Regions from separate parts of the Caenibius sp. WL genome, predicted to be linked through region 1. Evidence: predicted binding sites of a transcription regulator. Region 1 holds the regulator's gene; the other holds the start of a gene.
The links. Region 1 encodes LexA, which represses DNA repair genes until DNA is damaged. Its sites were predicted from a motif close to GTTCCNCNCTTGTTCT; they were not measured.
Positions count from the first base shown of each region.

Region 1 (4,425 bases):
GGCCTGGAAAGGGAACGAGCGGCGAATCCATTGCACTATGGCGGTGGTCGCGCTGGCAGTGGTGCTCGCAAGCGGAATCGGAGTGATCTGGGTGCGCTCGGCACTGGTCGGTGCAGAGCCCGTTGCCCGCCCGTTCACCGCAACCCTGGATGCTCGCGTCCTGACGCGTGAGGAGCGCCCGGCGGAAGAGCGCGTACGCCTCGTTCTGGCGACGCGTGAGCCGGAGAGCGGGCGGGCGATCCAGGTGCGCGTCAATCTGCCGGACCGTGCGGACGACCCCGCGATTGCCGAAGGGGCGGTGATCCGGCTGAAAGCCCGCCTGATGCCGCCCGCGCCGCCCATGCTGCCCGGTGCCTATGATTTCGCCCGTGCTGCATGGTTCAAGGGCTATGCGGCCACAGGCAACGCGGTCGGCCCGGTGACGGTTCTGGAGGCGGGTGAGGAAAGTGTGGGATTGCCCCGGTTGCAGCGCGGTCTGGCCCGGCATATCCGCGCCCGGATCGATGGATCGCCGGGCACCATCGCGGCGGCGCTGGCCAGCGGGGATCGCGGAGCCATCGCCGAAAGCGATGAACAGGCGATGCGCGATTCCGGGCTGACGCATCTGCTGTCGATCAGCGGGCTGCATGTCAGCGCGGTGATCGGCGCGGCCTATGTCCTCGCCCTGTGGGTGTTGGCGGGATGGCCATGGCTGGCCCTGCGGGTGCGCCTGCCGCTGGTGGCCGCAGGTGTCGGGGCGATCGCGGGGATCGGGTACACGTTGTTGACCGGGGCGGAAGTGCCGACGGTGCGCAGTTGCGCCGGGGCGGTGCTGGTGCTGCTGGCTCTGGCGCTCGGGCGCGAGCCGCTGTCGCTGCGCATGGTTGCGGTGGCGGTGATGTTCGTTCTGTTGTTGTGGCCGGAATCGCTGATCGGGCCCAGCTTCCAGATGAGCTTTGCCGCTGTGATCGCGATCATCGCCTTGCATACCGCTGCCCCGATACGGGCCTTTCTCGCCCCGCGTGAAGAAGGCTGGATCGCGTGGATGGCGCGGCGGACCGTCATGCTGCTGGTGACGGGTTTCGTTATCGAACTGGCGCTGATGCCGATCGTGCTGTTTCACTTCCATCGGGCGGGTGTCTACGGTGCGCTGGCCAATATGGTCGGGATTCCGCTCACGACGTTCATCACCATGCCACTGATCGCGCTGGCGTTGCTGTGCGATCTGGCGGGCATCGGCGCGCCGGTATGGTGGATGGTGGGCAAGTCACTCGAACTTCTGCTGTCCATTGCCCATGTCACCGCGAGCCAGCCCGGCGCGGTGACGCATCTGCCCACCATGGGGCACGGTGTGTTCGCCTTGTTCCTGGCGGGCGGGCTGTGGCTTGCCCTGTGGCGTGGCCGTGTGCGCCTGCTCGGCTTGCTGCCCGTAATATTGGCGGCCGGGCTGGCGCTGCGCGCGCCCGGCACGGACATTCTGGTGACAGGCGACGGCCGCCATGTGGCGATCGTGGGCGAGGGGGAGCGCCTGGTTCTGCTGCGCGCCAGCCGCAGCGATTACACGCGGGACAATCTGGCCGAACTGTCGGGCCTGACGGCGGAACCCGTGCTGTTCGGCGCGTGGCCCGGTGCGCGATGCAGCCGGGATTTCTGCACCGCCACCGTGGTGCGGGCGGGCAAGGCCTATCATCTGCTCGCCACACGCAGCCGGGCTCTGGTCGAGGCGGGCGCGCTGACCCAGGCTTGTGCCCGGGCCGATATCGTGATCGCCGACCGCCGCCTGCCGCGCAATTGCACACCGCGCTGGATCAAGGCAGATCGCCGCATGCTGCAACAGAGCGGAGGTCTGGCGATCAATCTCACCCATCGCAGCGTTACCGCCGTGGCCCAGAATCAGGGGCGGCATGGTTGGTGGAAAGGACACGGCCGGGGCAAGGTTGTCCTCACGCTATTTGAATAAAATTCTTCTATAAGAGGATGATAGTGGTGGAACTTATTTCTCAATATAAGCGAAATTCCGCGCATCACTCAGCCGGGTAAAGCTGCCACCGCTTTGTCGCCAATATGAGAACAACGGAAAAGGGACGGGAAGGAAAAGTTTTGCTTTTCTGCCTGAGAGATCACCTCTTAAGCACGGAAAAAAATCGCTTTCCCAACGTCAATGCTCCATTGCGAAGCTCTCGCTCTCCGGCTCAGTGATAGCGGCGCAGCAGCCCGGCGAGTTTGCCTTGCACGATCACTTCGTGCGGTTCGTAGATTTGTGGCTCGTACGCCGCGTTGGCGGGGGCGAGACGGATCTTGCCGCCATCGCGGTGGAGATATTTCAGAGTGGCTTCTTCGTTGCGGACCAGAGCCACGACGATTTCCCCGTCACGCGCGCTATCCGTACGCTTCACCAAAGCGAAATCGCCATCGAAAATACCCGCTTCGATCATGGAATCGCCGGAGACTTCGAGAGCATAATGTTCCCCCGCGCCGAGCAGCGCGGCGGGGACGGGCAAAGTTGCATGCGTTTCCAGCGCTTCGATCGGGGCGCCGGCGGCAATCCGGCCATGAAGCGGCAGTTCGATCACATCGTTGACATTGGCGGCGAGCGGCGGTGCGACCGGCGGCTTAATCGCGCGGGCGACCGCAGTATCGGCGGGTGCACCGCGCACCGCGGTTCCGGTCACATCCTCAGGCTGCTTGAGCACTTCCAGCGCCCGGGCGCGGTTGGGCAGGCGGCGAATGAAGCCGCGTTCTTCCAGCGCGGAAATCAGTCGGTGCACGCCCGACTTGGATTTCAGGTCAAGCGCTTCCTTCATTTCCTCGAACGAGGGAGAAATGCCGGTTTCTTCCAACTTTGCCTGAATGAACCGGATAAGCTCATGCTGTTTTGCCGTAAGCATGCTCAAATGCTCCCTTGCTGGCCGGAGTGCCCCGGCTGCTTGGTCCAGATTCACGAGGGGGACACCCAGTGAACGAATGAGGAACAATTAAGCAACCTTTTGCCCTGCGTCAAGCGTTTCCGCCATTTTCGAGCAAAAGGCGCAGGCGTGTTCATCCTACCCCGGTGGCCGGGCCCAAGGGGGTGACAGGGGTGACACAGTTCACAGGGGCGCAAAACCGCCGTTTCCGCCGGGCCGGACAGGAAGGCACAGGCAATGCCGTGCGCCTTCCTGCCGGATAGCCTCTCTGCGGAATGTGGCGATCAGGCCTGATGCGAGATGACCACTTTGCCGATATGCGCGCGGCTGCCGAAATGGCGGTAGGCGTCGGCCGCCCGGTCGAACGCGAACGTGGAATCGATCACCGGCTGAATGCCGTTGACATCGACGAAGCGGAGCATGTTTTCCAGATCGCGGCGGCTACCCATGCCGTTGGCGTAAAGCGTCAGCACTTTGTGGTTGATCGGCAGCATGTGGAGGAAGTCGATCGAGCCGAGCCCGCCGACAATGCCCACCATCGCAATCCGCCCGCCGACTTTGGCGGCGATGATCGATTGCGGCATGGTGTTGGGCCCGCCCACTTCGACGACCAGATCGGCGCCGATACCGCCGGTGGCTTCGAGCGCGGCCACGCCCCAGTCCGCCCGTTCATTATAATTGATGACATGATCGGCCCCCAATGCTTTGAGCCGATCCATTTTTTCTGCGGAAGACGTGGTTGCGATCACCCGGCAGCCCATGGCTTTGGCGAACTGCACGGCGAACAGCGAAACACCCCCGGTGCCCTGTGTGAGGACAGTGCTGCCGGGCGTGACGTTATACCCGCTCGGCCCGCCGGAGAGACTGCTCCACGCGCTGAGCCCTGCGCAAGGCAGGCTGGCGCCCTGTTCGAAGCTGAGGCTGGCGGGCAGGGCGACGAGTACGCTTTCGGGCAGAATCACCGTTTCGGCGAGCATGCCGTTGGCCATGATCCCGAGGACCATGCCCGAACTGTCCGGCGCCGGCGGCCCGGCGATCCAGTTGGCATGCGGATTGGCCACGACCCGGTCCCCGGCCCGAAACCGCTGGACGCCTTCGCCCACCGCTTCCACCACACCCGCGCCATCGAGCAGAGGGATAATCCCATCCACCGGATAGGCCCCATGAAGCGTGATGAGATCGACGAAATTGAGCGAATTGGCCTTCACCGCCACCCGCACCTGGCCGGGGCCGGGCTGGCCCGGATCGCGGTCCGCAAGCTGGATGCCGATGGCCGCGCCATAGACGCCTTCCAGTGCCGAAGCGCTGGTAAATTCGTATGCCTTCATTGGTTTCCTCCCCAAATTTGTCTTTTTATGCAGGGCATTGCCCGCGAATTCTCTAACCCTTTAGAAGCGCACTCGTGGCCGCCGCGACATCGGCCTGCCGCATCAGGCTTTCGCCGACGAGGAAGCAGCGCACGCCGGAACGTTCCATCCGCAGCAGGTCGTCATGCGTGTTGATCCCGCTTTCGCTGACCAGCAGAGTCCCCTCCGGCGCG
Region 1 is NZ_CP081844.1:2,054,334-2,058,758, forward strand. It holds gene K5X80_RS09810 (ComEC/Rec2 family competence protein) at 1-1,939, shown strand, start outside; gene lexA (transcriptional repressor LexA) at 2,172-2,867, opposite strand; gene K5X80_RS09820 (zinc-dependent alcohol dehydrogenase family protein) at 3,170-4,213, opposite strand; gene trpC (indole-3-glycerol phosphate synthase TrpC) at 4,266-4,425, opposite strand, start outside.

Region 2 (4,425 bases), 1.4 Mb from region 1:
GCGGGATCGCCGCCGTGCTCGATGCGGGCGACACGTTCGACGAACATATCCGCGATACCATGGTGGCGGGCGCGGGGCTCAACCGGCGCGAAACTGTGGAATTCGTGATCGAACGCGCGCCGCACGCGATCGCACGGCTGGTCGATCTCGGCGTGCCCTTCAACAACGATGGCGCCCATCTCCATCTCACCCGCGAAGGCGGCCATTCGCACCGCCGGATCGTGCATGTGAACGATGCCACCGGCTGGGCGGTGCAGGCCGCCCTGCTCAAGGCGGCTGAAGAACACCCCAATATCACGCTGCTGCCGGGGCGCAGCTGTGTGGACCTGATCACCGGGCGGCACGAGGAACGCTATTCCGGTTCGGGCCGGGTGTGGGGGGTCTATGCGCTCAATGCCGAAACCGGGCATGTGGAGGCGCACACCGCCCGCGCCACGGTGATGGCCAGCGGCGGAGCCGGGCGCTGCTATCTCTTCTCCACCGCCCCGCGCGGCGCAACGGGTGACGGGATCGCCATGGCATGGCGCGCGGGCGCACGGGTTTCCAACATGGAAATGATGCAGTTCCACCCGACCTGCCTCTACAATCTGGAGGTCAAGAATTTCCTCATCACCGAAGCGGTGCGGGGCGAAGGCGGACGGCTGATCAATCCGCGCACCGGCAAACGGTTCATGGAATTCTACGATGCGGAACGGCTGGAGCTGGCCCCGCGCGACGTGGTTGCCCGCGCCATCGATGCGGAGATCAAGCGCTTCGGGCTCGATTACGTCCATCTCGATATCAGCCACATGCCCGCCGATTTCGTGCGGGCGCATTTCCCCAACATCCACGAAAAGCTGCTGGGCCTGGGCATCGACATGACCACGCAGCCGATCCCGGTGGTGCCTGCGCAGCATTACACCTGCGGCGGCATTCTGATCGATCTCAACGGCCGCACCGATCTGCCCGGCCTTTATGCCGCGGGCGAATGCACCGAAAGCGGGCTGCACGGGGCCAATCGCCTGGCATCCAATTCTCTGCTCGAATGCTTCGTCTTCGGCGAAGCCGCCGCGCGCGACATCATCGCCCGGTGGGACAGTTTCGAAGCGCCGCCGCCGGTGCGCCCGTGGGACGAAAGCCGCGTCACCGATTCCGACGAGGAAGTGATCATCAAGCAGAACTGGACCGAAATCCGCCGGTTCATGTGGAACTATGTCGGCATCGTGCGCACCACCAAGCGGCTGGAACGCGCGGCGCACCGGATCAAGATGCTGCAGGAGGAAGTGGGCGACTATTACGGCCATTTCCGCGTCAGCACCGATCTGATCGAACTGCGCAATCTGCTGCAATGCGCCGAACTGATCGTGCGCAGCGCGCTGAAGCGCCACGAAAGCCGCGGCTTGCACTACACGCTGGACTATCCGGGCACCGATCCGCTGCCGGTGGATACGGTGCTGGTGCCTTAAGCGGATTCTTAGCCGCCCCTTTTCGCCGCTACCCCAGAAGCCAGCGGCCGAGAAAAATCAGCGCCAGCGCGCCGAGCAGGGACGACAGGCATCCCGCGCGGTTGAAGCCGCCGCGCCCGCGCGTGATCACGAGATCGGCCAGCAACGAGCCGCCGATGCCCAGCAGGATCGTCTGCACCCAACCCAGATCGACCGTGCCTGGATAGAACCAGCGCGCCAGTGCGCCGACGATCAGTCCCGAGACGACAGCCCCCAGTATATTGAGCACACCGGCCCCCTTTCACACCTGATCCGGCCCTGCGCCTGTGGACGAAACGGCCGTGGACAAAAAAATAATTTCGACTCTTGCGTGCCGCGTGAGTGGAGCTTTGTCCACGCGTCGCGGACTCCGCATGGCATGGCACGGCTGGTATTCCAAGATCGGCTCCCCATTTATCCTCTTGCGCCAGATTCGCTTTAAGGCACTATGGATTGTGGTTCGAATGCCCGGGGGACCCACAAGACCTAGATTCAACCGGAAGTGTGCGAAAGCCACGCGAACGTGCGGATTCGGGACATGGTGGCCCCCTTGGGCAAGCGGAGAGGCAGGACAATCGGGGGATAAGTTTTTCCCTCGTGCGGGCCGGAAACGGTTAGGCTGGGCACTTGCCCGCTGATTCGAACGAATGCGGAACGACGATGGTGCGCCGTCGTTGGTTTTTGTGCGTTGCGGACGGGGGTTTTGATGGATTTCAGGACTGGGGACAGTGTGGCGATGAGCCTGGACACGGATATGGGAAACGATCTGCTCAGCATGGCCAAGGACAGCCCGGCCAACCCGGCCCCGGCGGATGCGCAGGCCGATCAGCTTGCCGCGCAGGCCGGCGCCGCCATGGCGGGCGCATTGGCCGAAGCCGCGAAGGCCGCCAGCGAACCGGTGGACAGCAAGGGCATCAATCCGCGCCGCTTCGCGATCGAAACCGATCCGGCGCGCGATGCGCTGCTGACCGCGTTCGGCAAGGAAACGCTGACCGACCGCTATCTCCTGCCCGGTGAAAGCTATCAGGATCTTTTCGCCCGCGTGGCCGATGCCTATGCCGACGATCAGGATCATGCCCAGCGCCTTTACGATTACATTTCGCGCCTGTGGTTCATGCCTGCCACCCCCGTGCTGTCGAACGGCGGCACCGGGCGCGGGTTGCCGATTTCATGCTATCTGAACTCGGTCGACGACAGCCTCGAAGGCATCGTCAACACCTGGAACGAAAATGTCTGGCTCGCATCGCGCGGCGGCGGCATCGGCACCTATTGGGGCCAGGTGCGCGGCATCGGCGAACCGGTCGGCCTCAACGGCAAGACCAGCGGCATCATCCCCTTCGTGCGGGTGATGGACAGCCTCACGCTCGCCATTTCGCAGGGTTCGCTGCGGCGGGGTTCGGCCGCCTGCTATCTCGACGTGTCGCACCCGGAAATCGAGGAGTTCCTCGAAATCCGCAAACCTTCGGGCGATTTCAACCGCAAGGCGCTCAATCTCCATCATGGCGTGCTGCTGACCGACGAATTCATGGAAGCCGTGCGCAACGGTGCCGAATTCGAATTGAAGAGCCCCAAGGACGGTTCGGTGCGCGGCAAGGTCGATGCCCGTTCGCTGTTCCAGAAGCTGGTGGAAACCCGCCTCGCCACGGGCGAGCCCTATATCGTCTTCTCCGACACCGTGAATCGCACGATGCCCAAGCATCACCGCGATCTGGGGCTGAAGGTTTCCACGTCCAACCTCTGTTCGGAAATCACGCTGCCCACCGGCCGCGACCACCTCGGCAACGATCGCACGGCGGTGTGCTGCCTGTCCTCGCTCAATCTCGAAAACTGGGACCAGTGGCAGGGCGACAAGCAGTTCATCGAGGATGTCATGCGCTTCCTCGACAACGTGCTGCAGGATTATATCGACCGCGCGCCCGATGAAATGGCCCGCGCCAAGTATTCCGCCAGCCGCGAACGCTCCGTCGGGCTCGGCGTGATGGGCTTCCACTCGTTCCTCCAGCTCAAGGGCATCGCTCTCGAAAGCGCAATGGCCAAGGCGTGGAACATGAAGATGTTCAAGCACATCCATGCCAAAGTCGGTGAAGCGTCCATGCTGCTCGCCAACGAGCGCGGCCCCTGCCCCGATGCCGAGGAAATGGGCGTGATGGAACGCTTCTCGTGCAAGATGGCGATCGCGCCGACCGCGTCGATCAGCATCATCTGCGGCGGCACCAGCGCCTGCATCGAACCGATTCCGGCGAACATCTACACGCACAAGACGCTCTCGGGCAGCTTCGTGGTGAAGAACCCCTATCTGGAAAAGCTGCTGGCCGAAAAATCGAAGGATTCCACCAATGTGTGGAATTCGATTCTCGAACGCGGCGGCTCGGTCCAGCATCTCGATTTCCTCAGCCCCGAGGAAAAGGCAGTGTACAAGACCAGCTTCGAGATCGATCAGCGCTGGCTGCTCGAATTCGCGGCCGACCGTGCCCCGTTCATCGATCAGGCGCAGAGCCTCAACCTCTTCATCCCGGCCGATGTCGACAAGTGGGACCTGATGATGCTGCACTTCCAGGCGTGGGAGCGGGGCATCAAATCGCTCTATTACCTGCGCAGCAAATCGGTGCAGCGGGCCGGGTTCGCCGGTGGGGTGGAAGCCGACAACACGGCCGAAGCCGCAAGGTTCGAACTGAGCGCGGGCGAACAGACCGATTACGAGGAATGTCTTTCCTGCCAATAAGCGCACGGCGTGGCCCGCCCGTCCATATACATTTCTTGAAAAGGGCCGGTGACGAACCGGCCCTTTTTCGTTTATGCCCTCCGGAAATTCACAACAGCCATTCACAGCAACAGAGGAATGCCGATGCCCATCGAAATGGTCGATCCCGAACTGCGCGACGCGCTGGCCCAGTTCCCCGATATCGATTTCACCCAGATTCCGCTTGATCTGGTCCGCTCGCAACCGATGATGCCGCCGCTC
Region 2 is NZ_CP081844.1:686,097-690,521, reverse strand. It holds gene nadB (L-aspartate oxidase) at 1-1,445, shown strand, start outside; gene K5X80_RS03360 (GlsB/YeaQ/YmgE family stress response membrane protein) at 1,474-1,713, opposite strand; gene K5X80_RS03355 (ribonucleoside-diphosphate reductase subunit alpha) at 2,170-4,185, shown strand; gene K5X80_RS03350 (alpha/beta hydrolase) at 4,309-4,425, shown strand, end outside.
Region 2: K5X80_RS03355 (ribonucleoside-diphosphate reductase subunit alpha) is a predicted target of LexA. The motif match lies at 2,104-2,119, and genes of this name have one in related genera.